Regions from separate parts of the Alkalibacterium psychrotolerans genome, predicted to be linked through region 2. Evidence: a T-box and tRNA genes for the amino acid it is inferred to sense, from the RefSeq annotation. Region 2 holds a T-box; the other holds one or more tRNA genes.
What was found. A T-box is a leader RNA that pairs with one kind of tRNA and senses whether it is charged. The one in region 2 lies ahead of tyrS (tyrosine--tRNA ligase), so its partner is inferred to be a tRNA-Tyr.
Positions count from the first base shown of each region.

Region 1: it encodes a tRNA-Tyr, which carries the amino acid that the T-box ahead of tyrS (tyrosine--tRNA ligase) is inferred to sense. The anticodon was not compared.

Region 1 is NZ_BAAGPH010000024.1:36,665-44,086, forward strand. Features, by position in the region: gene ACYVLS_RS03875 (FUSC family protein) at 1-897, opposite strand, end outside; gene ACYVLS_RS03880 (Fur family transcriptional regulator) at 1,062-1,493, shown strand; gene ACYVLS_RS03885 (diacylglycerol/lipid kinase family protein) at 1,522-2,412, shown strand; tRNA gene ACYVLS_RS03890 (tRNA-Asn) at 2,520-2,592, shown strand; tRNA gene ACYVLS_RS03895 (tRNA-Ser) at 2,602-2,689, shown strand; tRNA gene ACYVLS_RS03900 (tRNA-Glu) at 2,709-2,780, shown strand; tRNA gene ACYVLS_RS03905 (tRNA-Ser) at 2,804-2,893, shown strand; tRNA gene ACYVLS_RS03910 (tRNA-Phe) at 3,102-3,174, shown strand; tRNA gene ACYVLS_RS03915 (tRNA-Tyr) at 3,184-3,264, shown strand; tRNA gene ACYVLS_RS03920 (tRNA-Trp) at 3,271-3,341, shown strand; tRNA gene ACYVLS_RS03925 (tRNA-His) at 3,383-3,455, shown strand; tRNA gene ACYVLS_RS03930 (tRNA-Gln) at 3,462-3,533, shown strand; gene ACYVLS_RS03935 (hypothetical protein) at 3,643-3,849, shown strand; gene ACYVLS_RS03940 (transglycosylase domain-containing protein) at 4,637-7,255, opposite strand; gene recU (Holliday junction resolvase RecU) at 7,389-7,422, opposite strand, start outside.
Region 2 is NZ_BAAGPH010000034.1:133,528-140,949, reverse strand. Features, by position in the region: gene ACYVLS_RS06300 (Cof-type HAD-IIB family hydrolase) at 1-275, opposite strand, end outside; gene ACYVLS_RS06295 (glycoside hydrolase family 31 protein) at 438-2,849, opposite strand; T-box leader at 3,035-3,230, shown strand; gene tyrS (tyrosine--tRNA ligase) at 3,340-4,605, shown strand; gene ACYVLS_RS06285 (DUF1002 domain-containing protein) at 5,221-6,186, opposite strand; gene ACYVLS_RS06280 (SDR family NAD(P)-dependent oxidoreductase) at 6,421-7,194, opposite strand; gene ACYVLS_RS06275 (SDR family oxidoreductase) at 7,373-7,422, opposite strand, start outside.

The sequences.
Region 1 (7,422 bases), on a different contig from region 2:
GAAGGTTATACGAAGGTCTGCCTTGTAGGCAATGAAATTAACTTCTTTAGGGAGAATTCGACCGTTCCATTTCAATATTATTTGCTCATGCGCAGACATTAACGTTTCCAGTCGTTCGCGAAGTAAAATACGCAAGTCATCCGGGAAATGATTATAAACATTTTCCGAGAGGTGAAGTGTCTTGACCAAATAATAAGCTGATTCAGTTGTTCGAATAAATTGTCTGTAGATGACAAGCAAACGTGTGATTGAGATTTCTTTTTGATTAAACCAGCGCGTCCATTGGTTGTCCTGAAGTAAAGTTAAATATTTCTTCATATCGGTAATTGATTTTTCCAGTGACAGTAAGTCTGAACGCATCAGAGAGTATTGAACGTTTTTCCTCAGGCTGACACGCATATATCTTGTCAGGTCATCAGTCACCACATTCGTCAACTGAAATAATTTTTCCTCATAGTTAGGGGGGAGCACAAAACGGTTAATCAAGAATGCCACTAGGACACCAATGAAGGTTGCCAAAACTCTGATTACGGCGTTAGATAAAATATCTCCATTTGTTGAGAGCATAATGATAATCAACGTCATCGTAGATAAGCCAATCACGTTGTTAAGATTCATTTGATGCAGGATGGCAATAAGAATAGCTGTAGCAAAACTGATAACTATAATAGACGTTCCGAATGCGCTAGCCATCAAAACTGCCACAAAACCACCTATTGAGTTGGCAATCAGGCGTTCACCCATCGTTTGAAAGGATTTTTTTACTGACGGCTGCATAGACGCTACCACGGATATTCCCGCTAAAGATGCACTGTCCTCAAAACCTAGCGCAATAGGGATGATTAAAGAAAGGAATACAGCCAAACTAGTTTTAAAGGTTCTTGCCCCAATTTTCATTTTAAATAAGTCACTGCTTTCAGTTTTTATAGTAAATTCAGTATACTACAAATAAGCAGTCAATATTAATAAAATTAAGTATGGAACTGACATATTCTTGCAAAAAATGACTGGAAACTGTATCATTTGGTTAGATAGAAGGAAAAGATAAAGGATTGATAAAGATGAGTTATTTAGTAGAACAATCCATTGAACGGTTAAAGTTTAATAATATACGGATTACCCCCCAAAGGCACGCCATACTTGAATATTTGATAGATCAGGACAGTCATCCGACAGCTGATGAAATTTACCGTGCATTGGAAGAGCGTTTTCCAAGCATGAGTGTTGCGACTGTTTATAACAACTTAAGACTATTCACGGATCTGGGCTTAGTTAAAGAAATGATGTATGGAGATCATTCCAGTCGCTTTGATTTTGCCTCGACTGAGCACTACCATGCTATCTGCTCAAATTGTGGAAAAATAGAGGACATCTATTATCCCGGTTTGGATGATGTTGAAGTAGTAGCGAGTAATTTAACTGGGTTTACTGTGGATTCCCATCGCCTTGAAATTTACGGACTGTGTCCGGATTGTCAAGCAGAGAATAGCTAGTACGGTTAGGAAAAGCGAGGAGACAGGCATGAAGAAAGCACTTATTCTAGCCAATCCTTCTTCTGGTAAAAAGCAGGGGGAAGAAATGGCTTTATTTGCCAAAGAGAAATTTGAATCTGCTGGATGGGATTGTACCGTTGAAGTAACTCAAGGTAAAAGCGACATAACAAAATATACTACCCAGGCCTGTCAGGAAAAGAAAGATTACTTGATTATTATTGGTGGAGACGGTACAGTTTCAGAAGTGCTGAATACTTTAAAGCATCATGAGTTTCATCCTGTTATTGGAGCTATTCCAACGGGTACTGTTAATAATATCGCTCGAGGTTTTGGGATTGATTTACCGATTGAAAATGCTGTTGAGCAGTTGATTAACAGTAGAGTAGAGACGTGTGATGTCGGAAGTGTCAATGGGCAGCTTTTTTTGAGTTCGATTTCTGCTGGGTCTGTCCCTGAAACGGTATGGGAAGTTTCTGATAATATGAAAGAACGTTACGGATCACTGGCATATTTTATTGAAGGTATGAAATCTTTGAAAAATGAAGAAACACATGATCTTATAATTGAACTCGATGGTAAATCCTTTAGAAAAGAAACCAGTCTTTTATTAATAGGTGTGTCCCATAATATCTCAGGTATCGATCATTTCTTTGAAGAAGCCACCATGAATGATGGAAAACTCTATTTATTTTTAATGGATAAAAACACACTCGGCGAAAAAATAAGTATTGTTTCTAAACTGATGTCAGAAGAAAAGCAGAAGCTACCTCCTGAAGTAACAATTAAATCGTTTGAAACTGCCCGGTTCTCCTTACAGAATAAAAAGGCCCATGTGGCTATGGACGGTGAAAAAGGACCTGAATTTCCGTTAGTAGTTAAAGTTCTGCCAGAATTTATATCAGTCCTTGTGCCGGAATAAATTTCAGATAGCGGTAAACACTACTTTTTGATTTGGTTTTTTATATGAAGCGTTGACATTTTTGAAGATAAATGCTATGATATAAAAGTTGCTAATAGTAATAATATTCCGCAATAGCTCAGTTGGTAGAGCGCACGACTGTTAATCGTGTTGTCGCAGGTTCGAGCCCTGCTTGCGGAGTTTTAATATGGAGAATTGTCCGAGTGGCTGAAGGAGCACGCCTGGAAAGCGTGTATACGGTTTTTCCGTATCGAGGGTTCGAATCCCTCATTCTCCGTTTTTTATTTTTATATCCAGGCCCCTTGGTCAAGCGGTTAAGACACCGCCCTTTCACGGCGGTAACACGGGTTCGAATCCCGTAGGGGTCATAATAACTGAATAGTTATTTGTCGGAGGATTACCCAAGTCCGGCTTAAGGGAACGGTCTTGAAAACCGTCAGGCGTGTAAATGCGCGCGTGGGTTCGAATCCCACATCCTCCTTTGTCATGGTTGTAGTTGCTTCAGCAACGTACAACCATGATACACGCAGCCTTTAGGCTGCCGTGTCTCCGATTTAAGGTTTGTAGTTGCTTCTTTAGAAGCTTACAAGCTCAGTACACGCGGTCTTCAGACCGCCGTGTTTCCGATTTAATGCATCATGCTACTTACTGAGTGATTGTATCAGATAACTGTATAAGTGGTAGATTTAGGCGCTGTAGCTCAGTTGGTAGAGCAACGGATTGAAGCTCCGTGTGTCGGCAGTTCGACTCTGTCCAGCGCCATGAAATAGCGGAGGGATAGCGAAGTGGCTAAACGCGGCGGACTGTAAATCCGCTCCTTCGGGTTCGTAGGTTCGAATCCTACTCCCTCCATACAATAGGGGTATAGTTTAATGGTAAAACTATGGTCTCCAAAACCATCGATGTGGGTTCGACTCCTGCTACCCCTGTAACCATTAGTTAAAAAAGCTAGTGTAAATTTATAAAAATGGCGATTGTGGCGAAGTGGTTAACGCACCGGGTTGTGGTCTCGGCATTCGTGGGTTCGATCCCCATCAGTCGCCCTTAATTGGGCTATAGCCAAGCGGTAAGGCAGCGGGTTTTGATCCCGTCATTCCTAGGTTCGAATCCTAGTAGCCCAGTACTATAACCAGATACCTTTCTGGTTAAGATAGACGATAATAAAACTCAATGCTCATGCATTGAGTTTTATCTGTATTATCTACTAATTTACAAAAGAGGTTGAGGACAATGGGAAAAAATCATGGTATATTTCTTCTGGTTATTGGGATAATCATTCTACTATTGTCACTGTTCATTGTATTTCATGATCCAATTGTCGGGGGAGCAGGAATATTGGTAGGAGTCTGGAATATCTTTATAGGCATACGATTATTAAAGGGCAAGTGGCTATTCGGCTCTCGATTTAATGAAGATAACGATAAGAATGAAGATTAGAAAAAAGTGCTCAGTCTTTTGACTAAGCACTTTTTTTGAACTGCTATTACAAATATATTGTTTTCAAAACTTTTTATCTATTTTAGTGCAGACTCATTTAGTTTTATTCATGCGAGAAGACCCGCTGTGGCACTAGCTAGTCGACCCATAAGACTCTGTGTATGCCGGTTGACCCGTTACAGCGCTAGCTAGTCAACTCATAAGAATCTGAGTACACCAGATGACCCGCTATAGCTCTAGCTAGCCGACTCATAGGACTCTGTGTATGCCGGTTGACCCGCTATAGCGCTAGCTAGTCGACTCATAGGACTTTGTGTATGCCGGTTGACCCGCTACAGCGCTAGCTAGTCAACCCATAAGAATCTGAGTACACCAGATGACCCGCTAGAACTCTAGCTAGCCGACTCATAGGACTCTGTGTACACCAGATGACCCGCTACAGCGCTAGCTAGTCGACTCATTAGAATTAGTGTACACCAGTTGACTCGCTAGAAGAAATAGCTACCAGATTCCATAAAATTCCAATTTGTAAGTTAACCACCTAGATCGACTAAGGCTCTGACTGCAAAAAATATCTTCTGCTAGTTAAATAATAATGCATTTTGTAATTTTTTCCTTATTTAAATTCCCAAAAGTGGCATAAATGATTATACTAAAGACTCAAATTTACTAGAACTCATTTCTAGACTAAAGATTTTAAATGAATACGAAAAAACAGAGAATTGACATTCTCTGTTTTTTTTATAAATTATATTTTTTTGCGTAGGGGAGGTAAGAGACAATAGTGTTAATCTTCGTCGTCGTTTATTTCCTCTTCCTCGTCATTTTCTTCTGGTTCTTCTACATCTTCTACATCTTCTTCAGTGTCCTCTTCATCATCTGAATCATCTGTATCGTCAGAAGGAGGCTCTTCTTCAGTTTCTTCCTCATCTTCATCCGTTTCAGGTTCCTCTTCCGGTTCCTCTTCTTCAGGTTCATCCGGTTCCTCTTCAGTTTCTTCCTCGTCATCCTCATCCTCATCCTCATCTTCTTCGTCTTCACGTTCAGGGATGGTGATAGAGGTGGTTGCTTCTGGTCCAGTATTGCCATAGGCACTGACAGAAAGAGAAATAGTCAGTGTTCCTGCAGGTGGTTCGGTTAAACTGAACTCTGTATCTGAGACAGTAGTACTTTCACCGTCAATCGTTAGATTGTAAGTGACGTCTTCATCTTCGTTTTCAAGCTCATAATCGTCCCAAGTAACCGTAAGCTCATCGCCGTCTTCATCGTATTCAGCTGACAAGCCTGTCGGTGCATCCAGTTCTTCACCAAATGAAGTGGATACTTCAGTCGGCTCAGTTCCAGTTACAAATAGTTCGTTCACAATGTGACTGTCCGGTGTGTTTGGTCCAGGCAGTTGAGCGGGGTCAGATCCATCCTCAACAGCCACTTCTGTAACGGAACTTGGCCTGGTCCATTCGGTGTTGTTTAAACCTTGTGATACATAAGACATCACTTCACGGTAAATGTGGCGTGGAATCAATCGCGAACCGTCTTCAAGAGACAAGTAATTCCCTTCCGCATTTCTATCAAACCCAGTCCAAACTGAAAGGGAGTAGTTAGACGTATAGCCGACATACCATGAATCGGGCACACCATGTGATGGATGATTAAAGCGTTCGTAATCCTCTGGAGCAAAGTTGGTCGTTCCTGTTTTCCCTGCTTGAGGCAGGTTAGGGATACCAACAGTGCTGCTTAAATTAGAAGGAACACCTCTTAAGATATCTGTAATCATATACGCTGTATAATCAGACATTGCTCGGTTGGTTTCAGGTACCAAATTAATTTCTTGGCCATCACGTGTAGTGACCCTAGTAACTGCGTGAGGCTGAGTGAAGTTACCCCCATTGGAAAAGGCAGCATAAGCACCGGCAAGCTGAAGAGGTGTCATTTCTCCATTTATAGCGTTCTGAGGGAAAATACCTGGTGAATCATTCAATTCATCTGAATCGATTCCCAGATTTCCAAGAAACTCGTCAATCTGACTTGTTTCAAGATCTTCGTTCATAATCTTGGCAGCAGGTATGTTTCTTGATTCTACGAGAGCATCTCTAAGACTCATCTGACCGCGAAACTGCCTGTCAAAGTTTCGTGGTGTCCAGTCGGTTCCTGGCACGGTATATTCTTCATCTACAATTTGATGATACGTGGAATACTGCAAAAATTCGATAGCTGGTCCATAGGTTGTAAGTGGCTTGATTGTAGAGCCAGTGGTCTGTTTTTCCATAGCGTGATTAGTTTCACGAAGGCCTCCGGGATTGCGTGCACCGCCGAGAGCTCTAATCTTACCAGTTTCAACTTCGACAAGTGAAACAGCCGACTGTACATTGTCTTTAACGAAATCTACATACTCATCAGAGTTTAGTACATCAAAAACGCGCTGCTGGGCTTCCATATCCAAGTTGGTTTCAATAGTCAAGCCGGCAGTTGAAATGTCAAGTCCTGTTTTTTCTCTGATTTCGTGTCTGACCTGGGTCACAAAACTGTCAACAACTAGATCGTTTTGCTCAACGACACTCAGTTCTACTAATCCTTCTGTAACAGGCGTATTGATTGCCTGATCAGCTTCTTCTTCTGTAATCATACCTTCACTCTGCATGGCACGGATAACAATGTTACGGCGACGTTCTGCAAGATCCGGGTTAATGCGGGGGTTAAATCGGTTGGGTGCCTGGGCCATACCGGCAAACAGAGCTGCTTCATGAATCTCTAGATCACTGGCCGGTTTGCCAAAGTAATGCTCTGATGCTGCAGCTACACCATAGATATTGCCACCAAGGTTAATACGGTTTAAATACATCGTCATAATTTGTTCCTTGGAAAGTTGACGCTCTAGCTGAACAGCCAGCCAGGCTTCCTGTGCTTTACGCTCTAGCGTCTGGTCTTCAGGGGCTGTAGAGAACACGGACAGCTTAACAAGTTGTTGTGTAACGGTGCTTCCACCTCCCACAATCTGACCACGGTTTGTCACGAAACCAACAGCTGCCCGTCCAATACCAATCGGATCGATACCAAAGTGACTCTTAAAGCGCTGGTCTTCGATTGCAATCACAGCATCAACCATGATGTCGGGAATCTCTTCTGGAGCTGCAAAGTTTCGTGTTTCGGCTCCAATTGTATAAAAGACTTCACCATTTTTATCAAGAAGGTCGGACGAAAATGCGCCGACTAAATCTTCTTCGGTAAGATCCGGGGCACTAGAGACATAATAGACAAAAAGAGAGCCTCCAGCTACAACCGCAAGTGTAACAAGCAGAAATAAGGCTTGAATAATACGTTTAAACCAATGTTTGAATCCGCCTGACTGCCTGGATTGTTTTTTGTTTTTTCGATAATGTTGTCTTGATACTTGTTCTTTTTCAGACATATTGTACTCCTTCTCCTCTAAATGTATTTTATAATTGAAGATTCAGTATTAAAAATTAGGTTTATCAAAAAAGAACTTTACACTATTAAATAAAATCAGTCAATACTAGGGCCTGTTCTTAAGAGAGTCTTAACTATTTAAATGAATAGAGTGTGTCAATTAAATCA
Region 2 (7,422 bases):
TTATCAGTCAGTCGGTTGACTGTATCCGTCTGGATAGGATTGTGGAATATAACCTGTCCGTTATGCATAACCAGCTGACCATTCATAGCAATGTAACTGTCAATCTCCAGTTCCTGCCTAATTTCTTCAATAAGCAGGGGCGCTCTTCCCGTTGCAATCACAGGAATCACTCCATTTTCTTTGAGTTGCTTTACCGCACGCTTAGTTGAGTCCGGTATGGTATTCCTTTTATTCACCAGTGTTCCGTCAATATCAAAAAATACAATTTTAGTCATAGGTGACTACTCACTTTCTTTGTTTACTCTTTTATAATTGTATCATGTATTCGCTTCACTACATATGAAAAAGGAAAGAAAAGTAGTCCTTTTTCTTTACGGGACTGTTAAAAGTCTGTAAAGGTGAAATGAACTCTTCTCTTTCCTTAAAAGTCTTCCAAATTATTCTACGTCATCGGGATTGGCCCAGACAATTTCACTGATGGCATCCATCAAGTCCGGATCAATATCCAGCGCCAGCAGTGCACTGATGACTCGGGCACTTGTCCGTCCTTTTACTATGGTCGTAAAGATTTTCTCTTTGACATGCGCTTCAATCTGAGCTCTATCCAGGAAGCGGAAGAGTTCACCATGCATATCATTCTTACGCAACTCCACGCCTCTGAAGTAGATAGTATAGCTGACATCCGTAGCCTGTTCTGGAATAACTACAGTGGTGACTTTTCCTTCTTTCGAAATGTCTATCTCGACTTTCTCATCGTCGACCCAGACTTCAGGCATCTGCTTGCATTTAAAGCCGACAAGAGACAGATTGAACTGGCGTCTCTCGGGAAGAACATCAACGTTTCCTTCCGGTTTATGGATTCGGAAAATAGAGGATTCTTCGTCTTCTTCTCTCCATTTCAGCGACATCTTAGTCGTCACTGCTTCAAGACCTTTTCCTAACCCGTCATCTTCATACAGTGAGAAATTGCCATGATCACCGGCGTATATACGAAGATCCATTTTACTTGGATTATCCGTGCTGTTCTCAACAGACTGGTCCATTGGCACAATGCCACCGGCTTTGACAAATACCGGGAAGGTGGACATCGGTCTGTACACATCTATCATGCGGTCCCCTTCGTATGACCGGTTATTGAAGAAGTCTACCCATTTACCTTCAGGCAGCCATACTTTGACTTTTCCTAAACGCAAATCGTTGCGTGTGGGCTCAGTTATCGGGGCCACAATCATTTGTGTTCCAAAGTAGTACTGATTTGGCACATCGTACGCTTCATCTTTCCACGGATAATGATAATACATCGGTCTAACCAGTGGGAAATCATCCTGATAGTTGATGACATTCATCGTATACAAGTACGGCACTAATCTGTGACGCAGCTGCATAAAGTCCGTAACAATACGGTCAGCTTTCTGGCCATAACGCCATGGCTCTTTACCGCTGAACTCGCCATCCTGACTGTGCAGTCTATTAATCGGTGAAAAGACACCGAACTGTACCCAGCGGACAAAGAGTTCATTATCCTTGATGCCACCCATGTGACCGCCGATATCATGACTCCACCAGCTGTAGCCGACATTCGCTGCGGTTGCAGTAAAGTAAGGCTGAAAAGCCAGGGAATCCCAAGTCGCAGCCGTATCACCGGAAAAGCCAATCGGGTAACGGTGCGAGCCTAAACCGGCATAACGGGAGAAAATCAGTCCGCGGTTGTCATCACGCGCATGGTCCAGGAAATGATAGTGGTTGAGCATCCACAAGGGGTCCAGTCCTTCCACTTTCGTGACACTGCCCTGCTGCCAGTCTATCCACCAGAAGTCCACACCAATTTCTTCATGCGGGTGGTGCAGGTATTCAAAATAGGCATTTAAAAAGTCCTGATCGGCAATATCAAATTCAATCGGCTCTTCCTGTTCCACATTCACGCCTAATTCTTTTGCCATCGGTTCATACATTTCCTCATAAGGTTGTACGCCGTTTGCCGGGTGAAGATTCAAGGTTGTGCGCATACCATTTTCGTGCAGCCAGGATAAGAAGCCCTCCGGATCCGGGAATAACTCTTTGTTCCATGTATAGCCTGTCCAGCCAGAGCCGTACTCGGACGGCACATCGGTCACATGCCAGTCCATATCGATGACGGCAACGGAAAATGGAATAGAGCGTGCCTGGAATTCCTTCATCAGGTTTTTGTAGCCTTCCTGAGTGTAGGCATAATAGCGGCTCCACCAGTTACCTAATGCATACCGCGGCAATAATGGTGTTTTCCCTGTCAGGTAGTGGTAATCTTTCAGTGCACCTAAATAGTCCCGGCCATAACCTAGGAAATACATATCGACTAGATTAGGTGAGCGTTTTTTTACCCAGCCGTCTTCAGTCAGATGCATCGATTTACTATCATCAAACACGGAGAAGCCGTTTTGGCTCATCAGCCCTTCTTCCAGTTCAATGGCGCCGTCAGCAAAGTCCAGTGTACGGGCAGTTCCTTTTAACGTCTCAGGTTTTTCACCAAAGTACCAGGTGCTATGGTAGAGGCTGTAATTTCCAATCGCTTCAATATTCAGATTATGTTTTGTAAAGCCGCCCTCTTCTTTGTAGAACATTAAATGAGAGTGCGTGGTTATAATTTCAATGTATTCATCTGTTTCTCTGAGTTCAAATTCAGGTGTTTCAAAATTTCTGTTTAAAACCGTTTGAGTCGATTGATCTTCAAACTTTCCTTCCGGATGATACTCTAAACGAATCATCGCCGGAGTCAATACAGTGAATCGGTAATTGCCCCAGGTTACACACGATTCTTCTGGTGCTTTTGGATTAGTATTCATCTTGAATGTCTCTTTCCTTTGTTTAACCAAATGCAGTCATCCTTTCACTAACAACTTGTCTTATCTATAGTTTAGCATACCAAAAAATAAAGTGTAGTGTGAAGCCATTAGTATTTCCAAAAAAATAGATGGGCAATCTTATTGCAACACCTGAAGACTTTATTGGATTAATAATTGACTATTAAACCGTATTGAATTATACTGACTCTTAGAATATTCAAGCGATGAACAGGCGAAGTAGTGTGTCTGACCTATTTTAGAGAGCGAGTGGCTGGTGAAAACTCGTATGGGCTGGCAGCATGAATTACACCTTGGAGCTATCTTTAAAGACGCGTCCCGGCGTTATGGGATAAGAGGAAGTGGCACAGTCCGCTTCAATCTGGGTGGTACCACGGCATGTTCGTCCCGGCAGAAAGCACAAGCTTTTTGCGGGGCTTTTTTTGTATTCAAAATTAACTGGAGCTACAGGATTTCGACAATTAGATAGATTCTAAAAAATTGAAAAAGAGGAGCATTTATTATGAGTATATTAAGCGAATTAGAGTGGCGCGGAGCCATTAACCAGCAGACCGACGAAGAAGGCCTGCGTGAACTAACCGAGGAGAAAAGCATTGCCTTGTATTGTGGGATTGATCCATCTGGAGACAGCATGCATGTGGGCCATTTAATTCCTTTCATGATTCTGAAACGATTCCAGCTGGCTGGTCATAAGCCGGTCATCCTAATCGGTGGCGGAACAGGATCAATTGGTGATCCGAGTGGCCGCAATTCAGAGCGTACCCTCCAGACAATGGATAAAATAATGGAGAATGCCGATAAATTGAGTGCGCAGATGCGCAAGCTATTTAAAGCCGGTTCCGAAGAGTCCGGCATTAAACTGGTCAACAACTACGACTGGCTGAGCGGCTTGTCCTTTTTGGATTTCCTGCGTGATTACGGGAAGGAATTCAATATCAATACGATGCTGGCTAAAGACGTTGTATCCAGCCGACTCGACACGGGTATCTCCTTTACCGAGTTCAGCTATCAAATTATTCAGTCTGTGGACTTCCTTCACCTTTTCCAGAATGAAGATGTTCAACTGCAGATTGGCGGTTCTGACCAGTGGGGCAACATCACTGCGGGACTTGACTTGATTCGTAAAAAAGAAGGCTCTGAAGCCAAAGCCTTTGGTCTGACTATTCCCCTGCTATTAAAAGCTGACGGAACAAAATTTGGAAAATCAGCCGAAGGAGCTATCTGGCTTGATCCTGAAAAGACAACCCCTTACGAATTCTACCAGTTCTGGTTCAACCAGGATGACCGCGATGTTATTAAATACCTGAAGTACTTCTCTTTCCTTTCCAAAGGTGAGATTGATGAATTGGCGAAACAAGTCGAAACAGAGCCACATAAGCGTGCCGCTCAAAAAGCACTGGCTGAAGAAATGACGCGTTTCGTCCACAGTCAGGAAGCTTTGGATGAAGCCATCAGTATTTCTCAAGCCCTGTTTTCGGGAGACATTCAGAACCTGACAGCTGACCAGATTGGTTCGACCTTTAAGGATGTACCTTCTTCTGAAGCAGCTAAAGGGGAACACAACCTGGTGGAACTGCTGGTTGATGTGACTGGAATCGAGCCTTCACGCAGACAAGCACGCGAAGACATTAAAAATGGTGCCATTCGTCTGAAAGGCATTCAAGTTAAAGATGTCGATTATGTTGTCAGCGAGAAAGACAGCTTTGATGACCGCTTTATTATTGTACGCAAAGGGAAGAAAAAATATTTCCTAATCAACCTGGTTTAATCGGGACGTACTTTTAATATGAGAAGAGATGTCGGCTTATGGGCTGGTATCTCTTTTTCAGTTTTTCTCTTATTATTTGAGTTGTTCATTGTTCGGCAAGCTCACCGTGTCAGGAGTATTCAGCTTGCCGAAGAAGCGGCTTGTTCAGCCTGCTCAACAGTCTGCAGTGCTTCAGTATGCCGAAGGCGCGGTTCCTTGGGTAAACTCCAGACCTGAATCGCTTCACTTTACTTAAGTTGCTTAATCTATAGCAGACTCGGCTGCCGTTTTTTCTTCACTTTGCCGAACTTGATACCACTTGGGTAAACTCACGCTGCATGATTCACTCACTTTACCTAAAGCGGACCTTCTTAGTCAAACTCATGGAAAACCCTCTCTTCACTTTACCCAATTTTTCGCTTTTTCGGCTAGCTCGTATACTCTCGACCTTTGAGTATACCGAACCCTGAAGAATGTTGAAAGATGTCCCATCTTTCTTCCTTCTTAAAGCCCTTTACAGAGGTAAGATTTGAGTGCCTCAAATCTTACAATCAAAAAAGCCTTTGAGTCTGCTTTATTGAGTTATTTCTCAATAGTCAGCAAAGTCAAAGGCCTTTGTTCTTTTCTATTTAATTATCAGTTAAACAGTCCGGTAATTGCTTCCCAGAGTTGTCTGAAAAAGTTACCAATTTGATCAAGCAGGCCACTGTCTTCGGCCTGCTGCCAGGCATCGCCGAAACGGTCGCGGAGATTGCCGGATAGCTGTTCCAGCTGCTCTCTTACTTGCGCTGAATCAATGGCACCCGTCTGCTGATAGCGTTCGAAAAAGGCAAGCAGGCGGTCAATCTGGTCTTGAGAAATAACGTTCTGAAGATTGTTGTTTGCCAGTGCATCATTGATGATTTCTTCAATTTCCTCTCTTGTTGCCAGTTCATCCTGACGTTCTCTCAAATCAGCCAGCTGCTGTTTGATTTCTACAATCGCCTGGTCAAAACGGTTTGTGTCAAAGTCTTCCTCGTCCGCATTTTCCTGGGCAATCTCATTCGTGGTTTCCAGTTCCTCCTGGGCTACTTCCATTCGGTCCTGGTCCAAATCTTCTCCGTTTACGTCAAAGGCCTTGTAGATACCAGTCAGCGCACTTTCACCTGTTACCGGACGGATACTTGCCACCATAATTGTCACATCTTCCACCCCGGCTGTGATAGCCGCATTGGTGTACTGTTCTTCTGTAATTTGAGTGATGTTATCCGGTGTTTCATTGATGACATCAACCCCGTGGCCTTCGCTTTCACGCTGCACGAGGACTGATGAAATCATGCTAGCTGTATTTCCTGACCCCGTCCCAAGATAGTTCTGCAAGTCCTCACCCGTTACGGCCACACTTGCTACATTATCCATACTGTCAATGCCTAAGAGGTCGGCTGTTTCTTCTATCTGTGCGTCATTCAGTCCCCCGCCGTATACATAAGTCGGGAGTCCCCAGGCTTCATTCACAACACTGGTATCGATGCCTTCAGATGCGGCTACTCCATTGACTGACAGCATGGCGACTGTCGACAGGGCAATACCGCCTGTCAGCATTCGTTTAAATAAATTCTTCATTATAGTTTCTCTCCTTCTAATTGTAAAAGAAAGCAATTCACGCTTCCGACTATAGTATACCATTATCTAAACTTTTTTTCCCGAACAGAAAAGTCTTTTTCAACACATAAGTTAGTTGGTCTTAACATAAAACAAACGAAATCATCCGTATAAAGTTCACATTTTACCCCATAACAAAAAAGCCAGCTGAACATGTCAGCTGACTCTTCCCCCTTTTTAATGTATCTTTTCAAGTTATTTGGCAGCCATTCCACCATCTACACGGTACTGGGCACCAGTAATAAATGTAGAATCATCGGAAGCCAGGAACAACACCAGTTTTGCTATATCATCGGACTCCCCGTATCGCTGCATTGGAATATCTTTTTCCAGACCTTCCTTCACTGCGTCTGCATTATCAGGATCAAAACCTTGTTCCAGCGAACGCATCATGCGGGTATTCACAGGTGAAGGATGAACCGAATTGACTCGAATACCCTCAGCTGCTGTTTCTAGAGCAACAGACTTGGTCAGTCCGATTACAGCATGCTTGCTTGCAACATAAGGTGAAACACCGGGCGAACCGATAAAGCCAGCAACAGAGGACATATTTATAATGCTGCCTTGCTTATGTTCCATCATGACCGGTAAAACATGTTTCATTCCCAAAAACACGCCGCGAACGTTGACGGCCATCACCTTATCTAAATCCTTAACATCGTGATTAATGATTGGCGCAACTTTTCCTTCAATCCCTGCGTTGTTAAAGAAGACATCGATGGTTCCAAATTTCTCCACAGTTTTCCCCACATAGTTTTTAACTGCTTCTTCATCGGATACATCTGCCTGAACACTCAATACTTCACCAAATTCACTTAATTCTGATTCGGCATTCTTAAGATCTTCACTATTGATATCGACTATGGACACTTTTGCGCCTTCATTCAGGAACAACTTGGCTGTTTCTTTGCCTATACCAGCTCCACCGCCGGTAATTAACGCCACTTTTCCTTCTAAACGTTTTGTCATACCATCCCACCTTAAAGAATTATTTTTGTTCAGACTGCCCACTATCCTCCTTAATAATTTTTTCACTAACTTTATTGTAACCGTTTTCTTTGTTGTTTTCAATACCCTCTACTAAAAAAGTAACCACAAAAAATGCCCGGCGGCCACCGGACATTCTCTTGTTTAATTCGTCAGCGATTTAAATCTTATTCAACGCTTCCTTAATGTCATCTTCGCCGGTTACCAAAT